Regions from separate parts of the Neorhizobium sp. 2083 genome, predicted to be linked through region 1. Evidence: predicted binding sites of a transcription regulator. Region 1 holds the regulator's gene; each other region holds the start of a gene.

What was found. The regulator LexA, encoded in region 1, represses DNA repair genes until DNA is damaged. The targets are predictions, from matches to a motif close to TGTTCNNNNTGTGTTCNG.
Region 2: J2X76_RS22530 (helicase-related protein) is a predicted target of LexA. The motif match lies at 4,093-4,110, and genes of this name have one in related genera.
Region 3: J2X76_RS24885 (ImuA family protein) is a predicted target of LexA. The motif match lies at 2,333-2,350, and genes of this name have one in related genera.
Region 4: dinB (DNA polymerase IV) is a predicted target of LexA. The motif match lies at 2,326-2,343, and genes of this name have one in related genera.

The regions. Positions count from the first base shown of each region.
Region 1 covers NZ_JAVDTC010000005.1:274,692-280,324, forward strand. Annotated here, with positions in the region: gene eno (phosphopyruvate hydratase) at 1-99, opposite strand, end outside; gene kdsA (3-deoxy-8-phosphooctulonate synthase) at 217-1,065, opposite strand; gene J2X76_RS20610 (VOC family protein) at 1,070-1,942, opposite strand; gene lexA (transcriptional repressor LexA) at 2,143-2,862, shown strand; gene J2X76_RS20620 (ComEC/Rec2 family competence protein) at 2,843-5,374, opposite strand.
Region 2 covers NZ_JAVDTC010000006.1:151,018-156,650, forward strand. Annotated here, with positions in the region: gene phaR (polyhydroxyalkanoate synthesis repressor PhaR) at 1-447, opposite strand, end outside; gene J2X76_RS22510 (acetyl-CoA C-acetyltransferase) at 708-1,889, shown strand; gene J2X76_RS22515 (beta-ketoacyl-ACP reductase) at 2,029-2,757, shown strand; gene J2X76_RS22520 (YMGG-like glycine zipper-containing protein) at 3,008-3,265, opposite strand; gene J2X76_RS22525 (DUF3309 family protein) at 3,307-3,462, opposite strand; gene J2X76_RS22530 (helicase-related protein) at 4,188-5,633, shown strand, end outside.
Region 3 covers NZ_JAVDTC010000007.1:200,707-206,339, forward strand. Annotated here, with positions in the region: gene J2X76_RS24875 (error-prone DNA polymerase) at 1-92, opposite strand, end outside; gene J2X76_RS24880 (DNA polymerase Y family protein) at 92-1,606, opposite strand; gene J2X76_RS24885 (ImuA family protein) at 1,527-2,288, opposite strand; gene J2X76_RS24890 (hypothetical protein) at 2,522-2,698, opposite strand; gene J2X76_RS24895 (Ku protein) at 2,898-3,794, shown strand; gene J2X76_RS24900 (Ku protein) at 3,810-4,619, shown strand; gene ligD (non-homologous end-joining DNA ligase) at 4,616-5,633, shown strand, end outside.
Region 4 covers NZ_JAVDTC010000007.1:207,748-213,380, reverse strand. Annotated here, with positions in the region: gene J2X76_RS24940 (SOS response-associated peptidase) at 1-391, opposite strand, end outside; gene J2X76_RS24935 (SOS response-associated peptidase) at 704-1,195, shown strand; gene dinB (DNA polymerase IV) at 1,192-2,280, opposite strand; gene J2X76_RS24925 (hypothetical protein) at 2,460-2,768, shown strand; gene ligD (DNA ligase D) at 2,819-5,455, shown strand; gene J2X76_RS24915 (hypothetical protein) at 5,483-5,633, shown strand, end outside.

The DNA of each region.
Region 1 (5,633 bases):
GCCCATCGTGCCGTCTTCCAGATAGACATCCACCTCGACGGTCGGATTGCCGCGGCTGTCGAGGATTTCGCGGGCGATGATATCGGTGATGGCGGTCAAGGGTCTCTCCCTGGGTTTGGACGTCGGTTTCAGGCGTCATGAGGTCACTGAAAATGTCTCATAATCAATGACACGAAAATTACAATCGAGGCGGTTTTCCCGCCTTTTCGGTCGGGCTCAGGCGGCCTTGGCGACGGCGTCGAGCGCGAGCAGCTTTTCAAGAAGCCGCGGCATGTCCTTCAGATAAACCATGTTGGGGCCGTCGCAGGGAGCGTTGTCGGGATCCTGGTGGGTCTCGATGAAAACCCCGGCGACGCCGACCGCGACTGCCGCACGGGCCAGCGTCTCGACGAACTGGCGCTCGCCGCCCGAGGTCGTGCCCTGGCCGCCAGGCTGCTGCACGGAATGGGTGGCATCGAAGATGACCGGCGCGCCCATGGCCGCCATGATCGGTAGCGAGCGCATGTCGGAGACGAGCGTGTTGTAACCGAAGGAGGCACCGCGCTCGCAGAGCAGGATGTTCGGATTTCCGCTCTGGTTCAGCTTGCCGAGAACATTCTTCATGTCCCAGGGCGCCAGAAACTGGCCCTTTTTGACGTTGATGACTCGACCGGTCCTGGCGGCGGCGACAAGGAGGTCCGTCTGGCGGGACAGGAAGGCCGGGATCTGCAGGACATCGACGACTTCGGCAACCAGAGCGCATTGCTCTTCCGAATGGATATCGGTCAGCACCGGAATGCCGAGTTCCTTCTTGAGGTCGGCGAAGACTTCCAGGCCCTTTTCCAGGCCGAGGCCGCGCTTGCTCGACAGTGACGAGCGGTTCGCCTTGTCGAAGGAGGTCTTGTAGACGAGCCCCATGCCGAGCTTGTTGCAAAGCTCCTTGAGGGTGCCGGCGACCATGAAGGCATGATCGCGGCTTTCCATCTCGCAGGCGCCGGCGATCAGCGACAGTTTTGCGTCCTGCGCGAAAACCACCTTGCCGTCTCCTTCGCCGACGGAGACGCTGGGATTTGCGGTAACGTCCATGAACCTATTCCTCGAAGCCGAACAAAACACCCTGGCCGGGTGCCGCCGAGACGAGAACGCGGCCCTCCCGGCGGACGAATGCGACGTCATTAGCAGCAAGGGTGATCTCTGTCACGGCAAGATCGGCCGTCTTGAAGATGATCGCCCGGCCGCGCAGCCCTTCGGCGCCGGGCATAGACGGAAGCGCAAATTCCGCCTGGAGTTCCTGATCATCAAGGATGCGGATGCGGGCATTGGCCGCGGCAAGCTCGAGCGGTGCCGCCTCCGGCGCTGCCTTCGTCAGCAGCACCTGTTCGACAAGCGGGGCGAAATCGGACGGCACCGAGGCCGACAGGATGATTTCGCTGAGGCCCGTGACCGTATTGGCGTGCCGCTCCAGTTCGCCGCGATTGGCGGGCAGCGGATTGATGCGCTGGCAGGAAAACAGCAGGAAATCGGGTGCACGGTCATCGCCGGCAAACGCCAGCCGAAAGCTCGCTTCCGTTTCCGAACCGTCAGGCAGCGTCATGCCGCGCGAAAACTCCAGCACCTCGCCTGCCGAAATGCCGCGCATCTTGAAACGCGCATGATCGGCCATCGCGTCGCGGGTGGCGACCACGAGCGCGGAAAAACCCTGCCGGTTGCGGGCATTGCGGAAAGCGAGATCGCGGGCCGTGAAGACATTGCCGCGCTTTGCCGCGACACCCGCATGGCGCCGGTTGGCAAGCGCCAGCGGCTCCAGGTAGGTCCCATCGGAGAAGAACACGCAAGCATTGGCCGTGCCGAAAGGATGAAAAGCGTCCGGCGCAACTGTAAAACCAAGCTCCGTGAGCCGGGAGCGCGCAGCGGTAAGTTCCGCCACCGGCAGCACGAGATGATCGATCGGTCTTGCGTTCACGCGAGGGCCCCCAGAATTGGAATCGCAAAGCTACTTTGGCAGCAGGCTCGCGCCGCGCAAGTGGTGTGAGACCAGATATCTGGCACGCATCTATGAAGAAAAAATCATCATACTTCACAGAAATTTAGGGACTTGCAGAACACATATGGAACATATAGTGTCCGTTCTGGATTTGTTTCCGACTCTCAGGGTGCCAAAAGATGCTCACGCGCAAACAACAGGAATTGCTTCTGTTCATTCACGAACGCATGAAGGAATCCGGCGTCCCGCCGTCATTCGACGAAATGAAGGATGCTCTGGACCTTGCTTCCAAGTCCGGCATCCACCGGCTGATCACGGCGCTCGAGGAACGCGGCTTCATCCGCCGCCTGCCCAACCGGGCGCGCGCACTCGAGGTCATCAAACTGCCGGAAGCCTATTCGCCGAGCATGCAGCCGCGACGCGGCTTCTCGCCGAGCGTCATCGAAGGCAGCCTTGGCAAGCCGCAGCCGGTCGCCGCCCCTCCGAAACCTGTCGCCAACGACGATGTGTCGAACGCCACGACCGTTCCGGTCATGGGCCGCATCGCCGCCGGCGTGCCAATCTCGGCGATCCAGAACAACACCCATGATATCGCGGTGCCGGCCGAGATGCTCGGCTCCGGCGAACATTATGCGCTTGAGGTCAAGGGCGATTCGATGATCGAGGCCGGCATTCTCGACGGCGACACGGTGATCATCCGCAACGGCAATACCGCCAATCCCGGCGACATCATCGTCGCGCTGGTCGACGACGAGGAAGCGACGCTGAAGCGTTTTCGCCGCCGCGGCGCCTCGATCGCGCTGGAAGCCGCCAATCCCGCCTATGAGACCCGCATTTTCGGGCCGGACCGGGTGAAGATCCAGGGCAAGCTCGTCGGCCTCATCCGCCGGTATCACTGATCAGCTGCCTGACTGGCTCCGGCAGGGACCGGTCGAAACGCTGGCTTCGCCAATCATAGTGGCGGTGCCTGCTCCAGGGACGGTCCTCGCCCGCCATGGCCGCCCGAACCTGCCAGCGCCGATAGTCGGTAGCGCCGTTGAGGGAAATCTCCAGCGCGCCGGTTTTTCGGAGCGTGCTGCCATTGATCATCAGCGCTCCGGACCGGCATCGGTCGAAGCGGGCACTCGGGGCAATGACGAGACTGGCGACGTCGCAGGCGGCCCCGGCATATCGGCCGTCTTCGACGGCAATGACAATCCCCTCGCCGGTGCTTGCAGCGCACCAGGCCTTGGATTCGCAGGTGAAGCGGCCGGGAGGCGCTTGTTTCATCCGCGACTTCGCCGCTTCGATCTGCTGCGTGGTCAGTTCGCGGCGCTCCTTGTTTTTTGCGCCGTTGGACTTGTCGTCGTTTTTTGCCCTGGTGGACTTGTCGTCCGGCGGCTTGTCCTTGGAGCGGGACATTTCCGGCTTTGCCGGATCGCCAATAAGAAGCGCCCTCTTCCATTGATCGTAGATGAAGTCGGGCGGGCGCGTGCGGTTGGTGGCAACCGTCTCCCCGTTCAGAAGCGCCACCAGCGTTCCGTCCTCCGAGACCAGCATATCCGGCAGGGGCGCCGATCGCTCGTGCCACGAGAGCAGCAGGGAAGCGATCATCAGCGGCAGGCCGATCACTCTCAACCTCGTTCTCAAAAGCGTCAGCAGCAGGAATCCCACCGTCGAGACCGTCAGAAACCAGGGATGCTGGCGGCCGATGCCGACATCGCCCCCCCAGGCCGCCACATGTCTGGCGATCGCGATCACCGCTTCCAGACCAAGGCCCATGAGCTTCATGAAGGGAGCGTCGAGGCCGAAAGGCATCAGTAGCATGCCGGCGAGCCCGGCCGGCATGACCACGAAGGAAATGATCGGCATGGCGGCAAGGTTGGCGGCAAGGCCGTAGGTGGCGATGCGGTGAAAATGCTCGACCGAGAAAAGCGCCGTCGAGATGCCGCCGATCAGCGATGTCGCGAAAATGCCGGCCACGAAATTCCAGGATGCCAGCGCAGGCTTCACCACAGGGTGACGAAACGGCAGAGGCTCCGGATCGCGGCCTTCGGCCCGAAGTTTCCAGAGGGCGAAGCCGGCGACCAGGGCGACGGTGGCGGCAAACGACATCTGGAAGCTTGGGCCCAATATTTCCGAGGGCGACATGGCGATGATGACGAGCGCGGACAGGGCGACATTGCGCAGGCTGATCGATGGCCGGTCGAAGAGGACGGCGACCAGCATGATCGCCATCATGATATAGGCCCGTTCGGCCGAAACGCCGAAACCGGAGATCAGATAGTAGGCGGTCACCATCATCAGGGCGCCGAAGGCGGCGAATTTCTTGACCGGATACGTCTGCGCGAATCCCGTGAAGACCGAAAGCACGGTGCGGACGCCAACGAAGAAAATGCCGGCGGCGAGCGCCATGTTGAGCCCTGAAATGGCGACGATATGGGCAAGCCCAGAGAGCCGCAGCGCTTCCGTCGTCTCTTTGGAAATCGCCCTGCGTTCGTCGGTCACGATTGCAGCGGCAAAGGCGCCCGGATCGCCGGGCACAGTCGCGCGAATACGGGTGGCGATCGTGCTGCGCAGATCGAAAAGCCGGCTTTCGATGTCCGCGATCCAGTTCCCGGCCGAGAGTAACGCGGCCTGTTTTTTCGGCGCCGCATAGAAAAATCCGACTCCGCCGATGCCATCGAAATAGGAAGAGAAAGCGAAGTCGTTGAGGGCGGGCAGAGCCGGCCCGGATGGCGGCGAGATGCGCGCGCGGCCGGTGATCGTGTCGCCGATCTGCGCCGGTTCATGACGGGCCCTTGCCAGCAGCGATACCCGTTCCGGCGGACGCCTGATCTGCGGATTGGCGGTGCGCTCGATGCGGACCATATAACGCCAGCGCCCCTGGCTGTCGATCTCCCTGCGCTCGACGACCCCTGCAAGCTCGGTCGTCACCGGCCCGTCCAGGATGACGGTAGCCCGACGCCAGGTCTCGAATTGCGCCAGCATCATCCCGCCCAGGAAAAGAGCGAGACCAAGCGGCAATAGACGCTTCGGGCCGGGCCGATGCCGCAACACGATAGCGCCCAGGGTGCAGACGCAAAAAAGCAGGAAAAATGGCCAGAAAGCCGGGGTCTCCGGCAGCACGAACCAGCAGGTGGCCCCCGCCCCGACGAGCACGGGCAGAAAGAGGAAGCCATGTCCATAGTCCGTCTCCTCCTGCAGCATGACCGGCAGGCGGCGCAGCAGCCGAGCGAGGCGGTCGCCCGAGCGGCGAAAGGTCCTGTCTTGCGTCCGGACCACGGGCAGATGTTCGACGGCCGGAAAAAGCCTGGACAGATCCCGGAGCTTGGCCGAGTCGGGCGGGCTTCGGTGCAGGCGGGAATCCGGCGGCCGGGATGTCAGTCTCCCTGCCTCGGCACGCGTCGGAAATGCATCTTCCTCCTGCATGAAACGCTCTGTCCGCCCACCCGCCAAACACGCGGCAATGCAACCTGCGCGTTTCCTCCGCCGCCGTCAACTGGCGGTTAAACATCGGGAATTTCACAGGTCGAACAAGGCCTGCACCAGAAAGTTGGACATCCAAGCAAAAGCCGTTGCCCAATAATTTTTCGCGCTGCACAAAATGCCGTCACGACAGCTTGGCATCAGCTTTCGGATCATATAGCTAAACGGTGGACGCTTAATTCTTGTGGCGCTTTTAGGGCGC
Region 2 (5,633 bases), on a different contig from region 1:
CTGGCGGAACATGTCCGTGTTGCGGCGCACCTGTTCTTCCATCATCTGGATCGGCATCTGCAGGTTCTTGCTGAGCGGCGTATCGCCGAAGGCGCGCGTCATCTGCTCGCGCATCTGAACCTGCTGGTCGGTAAAGGCTTTCATCGAGTGTTCGAGAAAGGTCGGCACGACCATCTGCATCTGGTCGCCGTAATAGGAAATCAGCTGTCGCAGGAAGGAAATCGGCAAAAGCGTGTTTCCGGTCTTGGATTCCTGCTCGAAGATGATCTGCGTCAGAACCGAATGGGTGATGTCCTCGCCGCTCTTGGCGTCCTGGACGGTGAATTCCTCGCCCTTCTTCACCATCTTCGCCAGGTCTTCCAGCGTCACATAGGTGCTGGTGCCCGTGTTGTAGAGGCGCCTGTTGGCATATTTCTTGATTATGATTTCGCCTTCGGTCTTCGCCATGATTGCCTCCTGCTCCCGTCAATATGGTTTGGTCATTATCGATAGGTCTGCTTCTCCCGACAGGAATGTAAGCCTAAATGACGAGGACTTACAAACGATTTGTGCGGCGCGGCGACCGCTTTGTTGCGCAGCAAACCCGCGGAATCTAATGGGCATTTTCAAAAGATCCGGCCGCCTCGTCCCGGTATCGGACTGGCGTTTGACTCTGAGCCCAAGCTTTGCCAGTCTCGCAGGCAAACATCGGATAAGAGGAAACGTCCATGACCAACCCATCCATCGTGATCGCAGCCGCCGGCCGTACCGCGGTCGGTTCCTTCAATGGCGCCTTTGCCAATGTCCCGGCGCATGAGCTGGGCGCTGCGGCGGTCAAGGGTGTGCTCGCGCGCGCCGGCGTCGAGGCGGCGGAAGTGGACGAGGTGATCCTCGGCCAGGTCCTGCCGGCCGGCGAGGGCCAGAACCCCGCCCGCCAGGCCGCGATGAAGGCCGGCGTTCCGAAGGAGGCGACTGCCTGGGGCGTCAACCAGCTCTGCGGATCGGGCCTGCGCGCCGTCGCACTCGGCATGCAGCAGATCGCGCTTGGCGACGCCAAGATCATCGTTGCCGGCGGTCAGGAATCGATGTCCATGGCGCCGCATTGCGCGCACCTGCGCGGCGGCGTGAAGATGGGCGACTTCAAGATGATCGACACGATGATCAAGGACGGCCTGACCGACGCGTTCTACGGCTATCACATGGGTATCACGGCGGAAAACATCGCCCGCCAGTGGCAGCTTTCCCGCGAGGAGCAGGACCAGTTCGCCGTGTCCTCCCAGAACAAGGCGGAGGCCGCGCAGGCCGCAGGTCGCTTCAGGGACGAGATCATTCCCTACATCATCCAGACGCGGAAGGGCGACGTGACCGTCGAGAACGACGAATATATCCGTGCCGGCGCGACGCTCGATTCGATGGCCAAGCTCCGCCCCGCCTTCGACAAGGAAGGCACCGTCACCGCCGGCAACGCGTCGGGTCTCAACGACGGCGCGGCCGCTGCGGTGCTGATGACGGAAGCGGAAGCCGCCCGCCGCGGCATCACGCCGATGGTCCGCATCGTCTCCTGGGCGACGGCCGGCGTCGATCCGCAGATCATGGGCACCGGCCCGATCCCGGCTTCCCGCAAGGCGCTCGAAAAGGCGGGCTGGAAGGTCGGCGATCTCGATCTCATCGAGGCAAACGAAGCCTTCGCCGCGCAATCCTGCGCCGTCGTCAAGGATCTCGGTTTCGATTCGTCGATCGTCAACGTCAACGGAGGCGCGATCGCCATCGGCCATCCGATCGGCGCATCGGGCGCCCGCATCCTCAACACGCTCGTCTTCGAGATGAAGCGCCGCAGCGCCAAGAAGGGTCTTGCGACGCTGTGCATCGGCGGCGGCATGGGCATTGCCATGTGCCTCGAAGCCATGTGATATTTTAGAAGGATGTGGATAATCCCGCCGACGTTGCAAAACTTCGCGGCGGGACTATCTCCCCGCTAAAAGCATGTCAAACTGGGTAAGTATTCGGTCACACAGAAGGATCGGATCCGAGCGAAGAGGGGAAAATCGCATGAGCAGGGTTGCATTGGTTTCGGGGGGAACGCGTGGGATCGGAGCAGCCATCTCCATCGCGTTGAAGGCGGCAGGTTATCGTGTCGCCGCAAATTTCGCGGGCAATGAGGAAAAGGCGAAGGCTTTCCATGACGAGACCGGCATTCCGGTCTTCAAATGGGATGTCTCCAGCTATCAGGCCTGCGTCGACGGCGTCGCCAAGGTTGAGGCGGAACTCGGCCCCATCGAGGTGCTCGTCAACAATGCCGGCATCACCCGTGACGGCATGTTCCACAAGATGACGCCCGAACAGTGGAACGAGGTGATCGGTACCAACCTCACCGGCCTCTTCAACATGACGCATCCGGTCTGGACCGGCATGCGCGACCGCAGTTTCGGCCGGATCATCAACATTTCCTCCATCAACGGCCAGAAGGGCCAGATGGGTCAGGTGAACTATTCGGCGGCCAAGGCCGGCGATCTCGGCTTCACCAAGGCGCTGGCGCAGGAAGGCGCTGCCAAGAACATCACCGTCAACGCCATCTGCCCGGGTTACATCGCCACCGAAATGGTGCGCGCGGTGCCGGAAAAGGTGCTGAACGAGCGGATCATTCCGCTGATCCCGGTCGGACGCCTCGGCGAGCCGGAAGAGATTGCCCGCTGCGTCGTGTTCCTGGCATCGGATGACGCCGGCTTCATCACCGGTTCGACGCTGTCGGCGAATGGCGGCCAGTTCTTCGCGAGCTGATTCCCGGCGTTAACCTTTGGATGGTTTTCGGCGCATGCTGATGCGCTGAAACGACCCGTTCATATGGTTAACAAATTGTTTTTACACGATATATGGCGGTGAACAAAGCGGGAAACCGGCGATGTCGCCGATTCGTCGGCGATTCGTTCCGGCTTTGGCCAAAGGTTAATGGCGGCCTTCTTCCAGCCAAAACAAAACCGGCGCCGATTGCTCGGGCGCCGGTCCTGAGGGATTGGATAACTCTGCGCGCTTAGCGGCAACGGGCCTCATAGCGGCGGCCGTAACGGTCGCGATAGATGCAATAGCCGCGGCGTTCGCTGGAATGGCCGATTGCAGCGCCGACAAGGCCGCCGGCAACTGCGCCGACTGCCGCGCCGCCCCAGCTATTGGTCACGGCGCCACCGATAATGGCACCCGAGCCGGCACCGATGGCGGTACCCCGTTCGGTTGCGGTACAGGATGCGAGCGTGCCGATCATGCAGGCTGCAATCAGAATCTTCTTCATCATGTTATTTTCCCTTCCCTTTGGTACACACGGCTGCGCCGCTTTTAAATCCTGCCCATCAGCAGCAGGATAATGATGATAAGGACAACCAGGCCCAATCCGCCCGACGGACCATAGCCCCAGCCTCGGCTATAGCCCCAATTCGGCAAAGCGCCAATGAGTAGCAGAATGAGGATGACGAGCAACACGGTTCCGAGCATGATTTTCTACTCCGCTGAACAATCCGATATGGATTTGGCGAGGAAACGTAGCGCCGCGATTTTTGTTCCATCGCCTTGCAAGCGTGTGCTCTCACGTGTGGTTAAAGTGCGTTAGCCAACGTTAATGGCACCTGAACGATTTGCTTCCGAGGCCGCTTTCCGCGGCCATTTTCTTGCGGCTGGGTCCCGCGGAGACCTACCATATCTTGTGGGAAACAAAACGCGAAAACGCGGATGTCTGTGATTCGTCAGCGATTCGTTCCGCCTTTGGCCCGAATCTTAATTCCGGGTTCGAATGGTGCGTCAACTGCCTGAATCGGTTGACGAAACATTAACCATATCAACGGATTGACTCTTTCGATTCTTCATGAACGTGCAGCTCTTGGATGAATCTCCAGGTTGTGCGCACTCAAATCAGGCACAGATTCAGGATGTCGTGTAGAAATCCGGAGTCGCATCAATATATAGCGGTGAACAAAAGCTGAATCCGCCGGAGTCTGCGATTCGTCTCCGATTCGTTCGCGTCTGTTCCTTCACCGGTAAAATTCGAATCGCCTTCTCCTCCTTCGCGGCCCTCAGGCGATATTCTTCGGCAGCAAAACCATTCTTCAGGCTTGCGTTTGCCAGCCGAGATCGCCATGTGTTGCGAGGCTTGGAGTTTCGGGCGACAACGCGGGACCCAGGCCTTATGTGACGCGCGGAACCAGGCATTGAATTTCCAGCCCATGATGCTCAGCGGGCGCGGCGTCACCGCCGTGCTCGGACCCACCAATACCGGCAAGACCCACTATGCCATCGAGCGAATGGTGGCGCATGGCACCGGTGTGATCGGCCTGCCGCTTCGGCTGCTGGCGCGTGAGGTCTATACGCGTCTTGTCGAAAAGGTCGGGGCCTCCCAGGTCGCGCTCATCACCGGCGAGGAAAAGATCACCCCGCCGAATGCCCGCTTTTCCGTCTGCACCGTGGAAGCGATGCCGCGCGAGACGAAAGCCGCGTTCGTGGCGATCGATGAGGTGCAGCTCGCCGGCGATCTCGAACGCGGCCACATCTTCACCGACCGCATCCTGCATCTGCGCGGCCGCGACGAAACGCTGCTGCTGGGCGCCGCAACCATGCGGCCGATCCTTGAAAGGCTGTTGCCGGGAATAACCGTCGTCGAGCGGCCGCGCCTCTCGCAGCTGTTCTATGCCGGCCAGAAGAAGATCACCCGCCTGCCGCAGCGTTCCGCGATCGTGGCGTTTTCGGCCGACGAGGTCTATGCGATCGCCGAGCTCATTCGCCGCCAGCGCGGCGGCGCCGCGGTGGTCCTCGGTGCGCTCAGCCCGCGCACCCGCAATGCGCAGGTCGGCCTCTACCAGTCCGGCGATGTCGAATATCTCGTCGCGACGGATGCGATCGGCATGGGGCTCAATCTCGATGTCGATCACGTGGCCTTCGCGCAGGACCGGAAGTTCGACGGCTATCAGTTCCGCAACCTCAACCCGGCTGAACTGGCGCAGATCGCGGGCCGTGCCGGGCGGCATGTGCGGGACGGTACATTTGGCGTGACCGGACAGGTCGCGCCTTTCGAAGACGAATTGGTCGAGCGAATCGAAAGCCACCAGTTCGATCAGGTCAAAGTGCTGCAGTGGCGGTCGAAGCAGCTCGATTTTTCGTCGCTCCGGGCTCTGAGGGAAAGCCTGGACGCTGCGCCCGCCCTTGCGGGCTTGACGCGCGCGCTTCCCGCGACCGACAGCCAAGCCTTTGATTATCTTTCACGTTATCCCGAAATTAAGGATATCGCGACGACGCCGCAGCGGGTCGAGAAACTGTGGGAAGCCTGTGCGCTGCCGGATTACCGGCGTATTGCGCCGGCGCAGCACGCGGACCTTATTTCGACTCTTTTCTCCGATCTTGTGCGCTTCGGGACGGTGAACGAGGAATTCATGGCGGAACAGGTCCGCCGCGCCGACCGCACCGATGGTGAAATCGACACACTGTCGGCCCGCATAGCGCAGATCCGGACCTGGACCTACGTCTCTAATCGCCCTGGTTGGCTTGCCGATCCGACACACTGGCAAGAAAAGACACGGGAAATAGAGGATAGGTTATCGGACGCGCTACATGAAAGGTTGACGAAACGCTTTGTTGATCGCAGGACATCTGTGCTCATGAAGCGCCTGAGAGAGAAT
Region 3 (5,633 bases), on a different contig from region 1:
ATGAGCTTGGCGGTGGCAAAGAGTTCCTCCGCCGAGCTTGCGCCCTTCAAGAACGAGAAATGCGTGGTGACCTGCAGCTCGGCGTAGCGCATCAGGCAAACAATCCATGCAGAAACCACTTGCGCGATCCGGTGTCGGCGTCGACGCCATCGCCGGAGCGGAAAATCCAGAAGCGCTCGCCGGCATCATCCTCGACGACGAAATAGTCTCGGACCGCAACCCATTCGGAGCTGCGCTGCCACCATTCCCCGAATATACGCTCAGGGCCGTCGGCGCGTTTTACCCGGCGCCGCTTGCCGCGCCAGGTAAAGGAAACCGGCGGATGATCGGGCAAGAGCGCAATCACCTCAATCGCTTCGGGATGTGGCAAGAGCCGCGACGGCCGCGGCCAATGGAGCGGCCAGGTGGCGCCGACCTCGTCAGCCGTCGGTGCGATCCGCCGGACACTGCGCTCAGGCACGTCGCTTGCCACCGGCGCGACGCGGAAAATGCGCTGGCCGCCGCGGTTTCCCAGCACGTCGATCAGCGGCGTGACATCGGTGATCTGCTCTTCGATCAGGGAAGAGGCCGACGGCGACTCAACGAGCGGTTCGGCGATAATTGCCGCGAGGCTCAGCTTCTCGATGCCGAAGCCCGGCTCGATCTTCTCGATCCGGTCGCGGAAGAGTTTCGTCAGCCAGGGGATGTCGCGGACAGGCTTGGCGGTGCCTGCCCGGAGCGACTGGATCGTGTTGTCGACGCGGTGGACGATGAGATCGGCCCGTCGCACGCCGAGTCCACGCTTCTCCAGCTCCAGACAGATCTGCCGCACCAGACGGCTCACATATTTCTCGATGGTCTCCGGTGCCCCGATCGGTTCGGCAAAAGTTTTTTGGACCTCGACGAGATCAGCCGGCCGGATCGGCTCGATAGGCTCGGCGAGCCGGCCGAACATCTGATCGAGGCGGCGGCCGACCTCAGGCCCGAAACGCAGCGTCAGCGGCGCCCGCGGCGTCACTGCCAAATCACCTACGGTGGCGAAGCCGAGGGTTCGGAGGCTCCCGACGATCTCGGCCGGCAGCCGCAGTAAGGATAGTGGCAAAATATTGACCGCTTTGGCGGTGTCGCCGCGCGGGATGATGACGGTCTCGCGATCCGCTGACCGGGCAAGCGCGTGCGCAGCGCCCCAAGTGTCGGCGATCGCCGCGCGCGCGGCGAGACCGCGGATGCGGAAGCGGTTGACGAGACCGGAGAGCATCAGGTCCTCGCCGCCCTGCAGATGATCGGCGCCTTCGGTATCCATGACGATACCATCAGGAGCATCCATGGCAACAACAGGAGAATATTGCGACAAGGCCCAAAGCGTCAGCCGTTCGAGTGTCGCGAGGTCGGCCGCCGGATTGGCGTCGATCATCGACAATCCCTGGACCAGCGCCTGCGCTTTGGCGGCCGGCATGCCGACGCGCAAGCCCAGTTTGGCAGCTGCCTGATCGGCCGCCGCCACCCATCGCTTCGACCCGCTCCTGGCGATCACCACCAGCGGCGTGTCAGGATTGAGCGAAGAATCGGCGCGCCTGATCCGGTCGGTCGGCAGCGTCGGGAGAAAGACAGATACGACCCTTGCCATCACATGCTCCGATAATGAATTCTCCTCCCTCACCTGACCTGACCCGCATGAGCTCGGCCAGCCAACGCGCGCGACCCACGCCCGGGACGGGAAGCGGCTCGGACGGCAGCACCGAGATCCGCCAGCGGGTTACAGCTGCCGTTGGCATGCCGAAATCGGAGGCCTCCGTCTGGCGCCGCCATCGGCGGATCACCAGGCCCAATGTGCCGGACTTTTCCGCCGCAAGCTGCAGCCGGCGCGATGCCGTCATCGGCAGGCGCACCAGTTCGGCGACGACGGCGCCGAGGCCGCCATAGCGCAAGGCCTCTTCGAAGCTTTCGAGCACGGTCTCTTGCCTGTCGCATTCGACGAAGATGACGCGATCCGGATGAAGCCCGACCTGGGCGAGCGCTGGAAAGAACAGATCGAAGCGGGTGAGACACCAGACCACCTTGCCGGTGGTCCGGGCTGCGATACCGCCGATGAAGAGCGCCGCGGCCGCGCCGTCGATCGCGCCGTTACCGCCGCCGGCGACTTCGTGCAGCGCGCCATAGGCCAAACCGCCTCCCGGCAGCCGCGCATCGACATCGCCAACCCCGAACGGCAGGACGCTGCGCCGGCGCGAGCCCGCTCCTTCAAGGCTGGCGATTTTCTCGCGCAACTCGTCGAGGACGGCATTCGAAGTGGCGATGGCTGTAGTCATGATCTCCTTAACGGCACCCGTTTTGGACTTGAGGAAACGCGATATGTTCTTTATTTGTTCTCAAAGAAAAAACGAGTCAATGCACACCGGACGCGCTCAAGTTGAGCGCGGATCGGGCTAGAACGATTCCATGAACGGATTCAATCCGATGCCCGAATTGGGAATTTTTTCACACGCGACGGCGGAAGCGGTCCGCGTCTGAGGTTCGGACGGGGTCGCGGCACGTTGCAACATCAGTGCTTGCGGTCACCCTTGTCGCCTTGGCCAGGCTTGCCCTCGTGCTTCGCGTCGCGGCGCGCGTCGGTGGAGAGCGACCGCGAAACGTCGTCGCTTTCCTTGAACCTGCCCTTCTTGTCGCGGCGGACGTAGCGTTTATCGGTGCCGGTATCGAGCAGTTCACGCTTGCTCATGGCAGGACTCCTTTGGGGTTGTTCCACCCAAAAAACGCGCGCCGGCCCTAAAAGATGCATGGAATCATGAGTCTAGGCAGGACTCGCACAACGCGCAGCCTGATAGAGCTAAGTCATTGAAAAATGATTCGTTTCGACTCGGAACGATTCGCTGCCGAATCACTTGAACCGCTTGAGTTGCGTCCGGAGTGTCGGTGTCATGGCGGGTCCAAGAGCCAATTGGAAGGGGTATATCAAGTTCGGGGAGGTTTCTTGTCCGGTGGCCCTTTACACCGCGGCTTCCTCGTCAGAGCGCATCGCCTTCAACACCCTCAATCGCAAGACCGGAAACCGGGTCAAACGTGAGTTCATCGACAGCGAAACCGGGGATCCGGTTGAGCGCGAGGACCAGGTTAAAGGCTATGAAGTCGAGAACGGCCAATACGTCGTGCTCGAGCCTGAGGAAGTCGTCGCGGCCGTGCCCGAAAGCAACAAGACATTGAAGATCGAAGCCTTCATTCCCTGTTCGCAGATCGACACCACCTATTTCGACAAGCCCTATTACCTGGCCCCCGACAAGATGGGCACGGATGCCTTCCTGCTCCTCCGCGACGGGATGAAGAAGCAAGGGGTCGCGGCTATCGCCCGGACGGTGCTCTTCCGCCGGCTGCGCACCGTTCTCATCCGGGCGCACGGGAAAGGACTGATCGCTTCGACGCTGAACTACGACTACGAGGTGCGCTCGTCGGAAAAGGCGTTCGAAGAGCTGCCCGACCTGAAGATCGAAGCCGAATTGCTCGAGCTCGCCGAACACATCATCGCCACCAAGAAGGGCAGCTTCGACGCCAGCGCTTTCGATGACCGCTACGAAGCCGCTGTCGCCGAACTGGTGAAGGCGAAGATCGAGGGCCGCGCCCTGCCGAAGCGGAAAGCTCCGGTTGCGTCTAAGCCCAGCGACCTGCTGCAGGCCCTGCGCGAGAGCGCCGGCATCGGCGCCAAGGAGACGAAACCAAAGCGGACGGCGGCGAACGCCAACCGAGGCACCGGCCGCCAGAAGGCGGCCAAGCCCGCCGCGAAATCGAAGCAGGCGGTGGCGCCGACGCGACGGGCCGGCTAATCGGAGGAACGTGCCATGGCTCTACGTCCCTACTGGCGTGGCTATCTCAAACTCTCGCTCGTTACCTGCCCGGTGCAGATGATGCCGGCAACCTCCGAAAGCGAGAAGGTCCGTTTCCACACGCTCAATCGCCAGACCCAAAACCAGGTTGTCAGCCACTATGTGGACTCGATCACCGGCAAGGAGGTCAGGGACGAGGATGAGGTCAAGGGCTATCAGCGTGGCGAAGACGAATACATCATCCTCGAGGACGAGGAGCTCGAGAACGTCGCGCTCGAGAGCACCAAGACGATCGACATCTCGACGTTCACGCCGCGCGACAGCATCGAGTGGATCTGGCTCGACACGCCCTATTTTCTCTCCCCGAATGATCCAGTCGGGCAGGAAGCTTTCTCCGTCATTCGCGATGCGATGCAGGCGCAGGACATGGTGGGCATATCGCGGCTGGTGATCTCGCGACGCGAACGCGCCGTCATGCTCGAGCCACGCGGCAAGGGTATCGTCTTGTGGACGCTGCGCTATGGAGACGAAGTCCGCGATGAAGACAGCTATTTCGAGTCGATCGGCGACGAAAAGGCGGATTCCGAAATGATGCCGCTGGTCCAGCAGCTGATCAAGAAGCAGACGAAGGACTGGAGCCCGAAGATGGTGGCCGATCCGGTCCAGGAGCGGCTGCTCGATATCATTGCCGCGAAGAAGAAGTCCCTGAAGAAACCCGTCAAAGCCAAGGGCAAATCCGCGCCATCGGCTCCGCCGAACAATGTGGTCAATATCATGGATGCCCTGAAGAAGTCGGTCGCGGCCGAACAGCGGGCCGGCAAATGAGTCGTCGTGCCAAACCGCTGCTGCAGGACGATTCTGTTGCCAAATCCAAGCCGGCCCGACCGCGCGATCCAGCGCAGCCCCATCTTCCGTTCGATCCAATGCCCGACCGTATCGAGCCGTGCCTGGCGCTATCGAAAAAGGCACCACCGAAAGGTCCGGATTGGGTATTCGAGCTAAAGTGGGACGGATACAGGTTGGCGATCCACATCGAGCCGAAGGGTGTGCGGATTATCACCCGCGGCGGCTACGATTGGACCGACCGTTTTCCGGCCATCGCCGAGGCGGCCAGGAGGCTCGGTGTCGGCACCGCCATCCTCGACGGCGAGGCGGTCGTGCTCGACAAGGAGGGGCGCTCGGATTTCGGGGCGCTGCAGCGCTCGCTCGGTGGGCGCGGTGGCAAACGCTCGTCGGCGGAGTCGGTGTTTTTCGCCTTCGACCTTCTTTATTTCGATGGCCACGATCTGACCGGAACGGAACTTTCGGTCCGCCGGCACCTGCTGGAAGATTTTCTCGATGGCGCCACCGGCGCGATCCAGCTGTCGGAAGAAGTCTATGGCGATGGTACAGAGCTTCTGGCGAATGCCTGCGCGATGGGGCTCGAAGGCATCATCGCCAAGCATCGGGATCAGCCCTATCGCTCCGGCCGCACCGGCGATTGGTTGAAAATCAAATGCGTCCAAAGCGAAAGCTTTATGATCGTCGGCTACGAACAGTCGACAGTTGCGCGCAGTGGGGTCGGCAGCCTGCTGCTCGCTGCTCGCAAGGGGCATGACTGGGTTTATGTCGGCTCGGTCGGCACTGGGTTCAACGCCAAGGACGCCGAACAACTACGCAGCATGCTCGACAAACTGAAGACCAAGCGGGCGGCCGTGCCGCTCAAAGGCAAGAACCTGGTCTTTGCCCAACCGACACTCATTGCTGAGATCGAGTTTCGCGGATGGACCCATGACGGCAGTTTGCGTCATGCTTCCTACAAGGGACTCCGCGAAGTCCAGGACAATGCCGCGGTCTTCA
Region 4 (5,633 bases), on a different contig from region 1:
AGATGCCGGCGATGCAGAAGATCGGTTCGTCCTGCTTCGTGAACAGCCATTTGTCCTTGCGCTTCTTTTTCGGGTCCTTCGGATCCGTGAACTCGTAGAAGCCATCGGCAACGATCAGACAGCGATTGGATGTGAATTCTCGACCTTCCGACCGGAAATTATAGACTGGCCGCTTGTTCGGCCCCGGCCAACTCCAGCGCCGCTGCACGAGCTCGCCCTCATCGCGGATCCCGTCGATCGTCCTGACGATGGGTCCGACGTCGGTGATCTTGATGTCCTCCCGCGCCTGGAGGTTCGGCGTGCCTTCGCCGAAACGGATCTTGATCTTGAGGTCGGCGAAGTCCTTCGCGATCGAGGCGGCATCCACCATCAGCCGATAGTCATTGCACATTGCTCTTCCCTTCGAGTGTGGTCCCATCACCTCGCGACCAAGGCGCTGCAGGTGCAATATATGCTCGGATTGCACGCGCTCCAGTAGAACGAGCAGCTCCTTAGCTTCCTGTGTCGGCAGACTGAGCGTGGCCAGTCTTTTGACGAGCACAGTTTGACGCACGACGATGGCAGCGCCATCTCGCACGTGTCGCATGACCATCTGAAGCTCGGTCTCAATTGGGCGCATTGAAATTGGCAGCTTTGATTCATCCGCATGGAATTATCCATCGATCTTGTCTAATGTATATGTTCCTGGTACGTTCCTGTCGCTATGAAGGCGACCATTTTCCAATCCGACGCCCCGCTCGACGAGCGCCGCGTCATCATAAGACGCCATGACGGCGATGTGGAGATGGTGGAACTGCCATGGGGGCTGCGACCCCGCGACGGCGGCCCGCGCGCTGTCAACGTCGTCCGATCGGAAGGGCGGGCATTTCCGAGCCACCGCTGCCTGGTCCCGGCCTCGGAGTTTCGCCATAAGAGCTTCAGCTTTTCGCTCGCCAACGGCGACTGGTTCTATTTCGCGGGGATCTGGCGGCCGGCTGAGAATTGGCCGGAGGCCTATGCCATCCTCACCATCGAGGCGAATGCCGACATCGCGCCTATTCACGATCGGCAGATGGCGGTGCTGACACGCGACCAGCGCATGGCCTGGCTGGATGGACTTGTCCCCGAAGAGGAAATCCTGCGGCAGCTGCCGCCGGGCACCTTCCGGGTCAAACGCCACGCCGGCGAGCCTGCCCAGCCGCTGCTGGCGATCTAAAGCGCCAACCGCAGTTGCGGTTCCGCTCCCGCGGAGCGCCTTTCGAGCGACGACAGCGAGACGCCGAGCAGGCGAATGCCCTTTCGGGGCGGAAAGTTCGGCGCCAGCAGCAGGTCGACGATCTCCTCCAGGTCGGCGATCGCGGCCAGAGGAGTGGGAACAGTCTTGCTGCGGGTAATCTGATTGAAATCGGCATATTTGACCTTGAGCGTGACCGTCTTGGCGCCGATCCCATTGGCCTCGCAATAACCCCACACCTTTTCGATCAGCGGCTGCAATCCTTGCCGGGCCTGGTCATAGGCATGGAGGTCCTGTGAGAAGGTATCTTCGGCACCGACGGATTTGCGCACCCGGTTCGGCTTGACCTGGCGCTCGTCAATGCCGCGGGCGATGCCGTGAAAGTACGGCCCCGACTTCCCGAAATGCTCGACCAGGAGCTCGAGGGTCTGCCGCTTGAGATCGCCGCCGGTTTCGATCCCGAGCCGGTGCATTTTCTCGGCGGTAGCGGGGCCGACACCATGGAATTTCTTGATAGGAAGGCCCTCGACGAAGGCCGGCCCGTTCTTCGGCGTGATGACGGCCTGGCCGTTGGGCTTGTTGAGATCGCTCGCCATCTTCGCCAGGAACTTGTTGTAGGAAATTCCGGCCGAGGCGTTGAGGCCGGTCACCTGCTTGATCTTCGCGCGGATCTCCAGAGCGATCTCGGTCGCTATCTCCATGCCCTTCAGGTTTTCGGTGACATCGAGATAGGCCTCATCGAGCGACAGCGGCTCGATCAGCGGCGTATATTCGGCAAAAATCTCTCGGATTTGCTGCGACACCGCCTTATAGACGTCAAAGCGCGGCGGCACGAAGATCAGCTCCGAGCATTTGCGCTTCGCCGTCACCGACGGCATCGCCGAATGCACGCCGAACGCACGCGCCTCGTAGCTTGCCGCCGCCACCACGCCGCGCGCGGCCGCATAGCCGACCGCAAGAGGTTTGCCGCGCAAATCGGGATTGTCGCGCTGCTCGACCGACGCGTAGAACGCATCCATATCGACATGGATGATTTTTCGGACAGGGGGCGAGCTCATGTCGTTCATGGCGGCTTCAGCGATCGAGATAGGATCGGCTTTAGAAATTCACGCCGAAACAAAGCAAGAACATAGCAGGCTTCGGCGCGATATCAACCTTTTCTATGGCGTTTCGGCCCTGCGGCCGAAACTACCAGCCACCGGCGGCGTTCTCATCCCTAAGGAAATCAACATCAGGAGTTGGCCTAATGGCGGACGACAGCACCACGACGATCAGAGCCACGTTCGAAACGCGAGAAGCAGCCGACCTTGCCGTCGAGCATCTGGTTCAGCAACACGGCATATCCCGGCCCGATATCTTCATCCAGTCGGCTAGCGACCGGAATACTGCCGGCGCGGCGCCATCGGGCGGCGATGCCTCGCATGACGATGGCGCCCGTCGTGACGCGCCGCTCGAAGGCGAGATCGAGGTCTCGGCGGATATCGCATCCAGCCAGGTCGCCGCCGTGCAGCGCAGTCTCGGAAATGCCGGTGCGCTGCGCGTGTCACAAGACTGACCAGCACGATGCCGGCGCAGGTTGCGCGTCGGCAGGAGATCATGAGTTCCATGGCCGACAATCTTTCGAAGTACCGCGCCAAGCGTGATTTCAAGAAGACCAGCGAACCGAGCGGGGAAGCGGGCGTCAAACCATCGAACCGCCGGCGGTTCGTGATCCAGAAGCACGACGCCACGCGGCTCCATTATGACCTCCGGCTCGAGCTTGATGGCGTGTTCAAGAGCTGGGCGGTGACTAAGGGACCATCGCTCGATCCGCATGACAAGCGACTGGCGGTCGAGGTCGAGGACCACCCGCTCGACTACGGTGACTTCGAAGGCACGATACCCAAGGGTCAATATGGCGGCGGCACGGTGATGTTGTGGGACCGCGGCTACTGGGAGCCGGAAGGTCGCAAGTCGCCCGAAGAGGCCCTGAAGAAGGGCGATTTCAAGTTCACGCTCGAGGGAAAGCGGCTGCACGGCAGCTTCGTCCTGGTTCGAATGCGCAATGACCGCGATGGCGGCAAGCGGACGAATTGGCTGCTGATCAAGCATCATGACGATCATTCGGTCGAGGAAAATGGTGCGGTGATCCTCGAGGAAAACGCGACCTCGGTCGCTTCCGGCCGCAGCATGGAGCAGATCGCCGAGGGCAAGGGGCGCAAGCCGCGGCCGTTCATGATGGCGAATACGGATATCGAGGCGGACGCCGTCTGGGACAGCAAACATGGCCTGGCCGCCAACGAGCGCAAGAAGAAGACCCGCAAAGATGTCGCGAGCTCCGCCGCCGCCGACCTGCCGGATTTCATTGAGCCGCAGCTTTGCGACAGGCTCGATCGGCCACCGGCCGGCGACGATTGGCTGCACGAGATCAAGTTCGACGGCTATCGGATCCAGATACGTGTCGCCGATGGCCAAGTAACGCTGAAGACGCGCAAGGGCCTCGACTGGACCGCGAAATACCACGAGATCGCGGACGCGGCGTCCGAACTGCCCGATTGCATTGTCGATGGCGAGATCTGTGCGCTCGATGAGAATGGCGCGCCCGATTTCGCAGCACTTCAGGCTGCTCTATCTGAAGAAAAGACCGGCGATCTTGTTTATTTCGCGTTCGACCTGCTGTTCGACGGCGGCGAGGATTTGCGGTCGATGCGGCTGATCGAAAGAAAGGAGCGGCTGCAAAAACTTCTCAACGATGCCGGTGACGATCCTCGCATCCGCTATGTCGAGCATTTCGAGTCCGGCGGAGATGCCGTGCTGCGCTCCGCCTGCAAGCTGCATCTCGAGGGCGTCGTCTCCAAGCAGATGGATGCGCCCTATCAATCCGGCCGCACCGACACTTGGGCAAAGTCCAAATGCCGGGCCGGCCATGAGGTGGTGATCGGCGGATATGCCAAGACGAATGGCAAGTTCCGGTCTCTCGTGGTTGGCGTCCACCGCGGTGATCACTTCGTCTATGTCGGTCGGGTCGGAACCGGCTACGGCGCGAAGAAAGTTGACATGCTGCTGCCGAGACTGAAGGCGCTGGAGACAGCGAGATCGCCGTTCACCGGTATCGGAGCGCCGAAGAAGCAGGCCGAAGTTGTCTGGGTAAAGCCCGAGCTTGTCGCCGAAATCGAATTCGAAGGGTGGACTGCCGACGGCCTCGTGCGCCAGGCAGCGTTCAAAGGCCTGCGTGAGGATAAGCCTGCGAAAGAGGTCGAGGCCGAAAAACCGGCGCCGCCTGTCAAGACGGGAACGGCTGAACCTGCCGCGGCCGCCAGACACAAGCCAGTTCGTCGCAAAGGCGCGAAGGCGGAGGTGATGGGCGTGCTCATCTCGAACCCCGACAAGCCGCTCTGGCCAGACGCCGGCGACGGCCAGCCTGTTACCAAGGAAGATCTCGCCCGCTACCATGAAGCCGTCGGCGCCTGGCTCATCGAGCATATCAAGGGCCGGCCATGTTCGATCATCCGCGCACCGGACGGCATCGGCGGAGAACAGTTCTTCCAGCGCCATGCGATGCCCGGGACCTCCAATCTTCTCGAGCTGGTGAAAGTCTTCGGCGACAAGAAGCCCTATTTGCAGATCGACAGGATCGAGGGGCTGGCGGCGATCGCTCAGATCGGCGGTGTCGAGCTGCATCCTTGGAATTGTGAGCCCGGCAAGCCGGAGGTGCCCGGCCGTCTGGTTTTCGACCTCGATCCCGGTCCCGACGTGCCGTTTGCGACCGTGGTGGCAGCCGCCCGCGAGATGCGCGACCGGCTCGATGAGCTCGGCCTCGTCAGCTTCTGCAAGACGACGGGCGGCAAGGGCCTGCATGTCGTGACCCCGCTTGCCGTCAACAAGCGCAAGCCTCTCGCGTGGGCGGAGGCCAAGGGCTTCGCGCATGATGTTTGCCTTGAGATGGCGCGCGACAATCCCGACCTCTACCTGATCAAAATGACCAAGAGCCTTCGCGGCGGCAGGATCTTCCTCGACTATCTCCGCAACGACCGCATGGCCACCGCCGTCGCGCCGCTCTCACCACGCGCCCGCCCCGGCGCCACCGTATCGATGCCGCTCACCTGGACCCAGGTGAAGTCCGACCTGGATCCGAAACGGTTTACGCTCCGCACGGTGCCGACGCTGCTTGCCAAAAGTTCGGCCTGGCAGGATTATTGCGATGGCGAGCGGCCGCTGGAGCAGGCAATCCGGCGCCTCGGAAAATCAAAGCGGGCAGCGTGAGCAGGATACTGGCCCGGACCATGACCGATGAACGAAGAAACAAGCGACCAATCCCCCACCTCCGCCCGCATGGGTGCGACGACCGATCTGCCGCATGACCGAATAACAGTCGCACGGTTTCGGAAGGCGTTCCCGCGCGCCCGGTGGAGCGACAGGCTGAACGCGTGGTTCGTGCCGG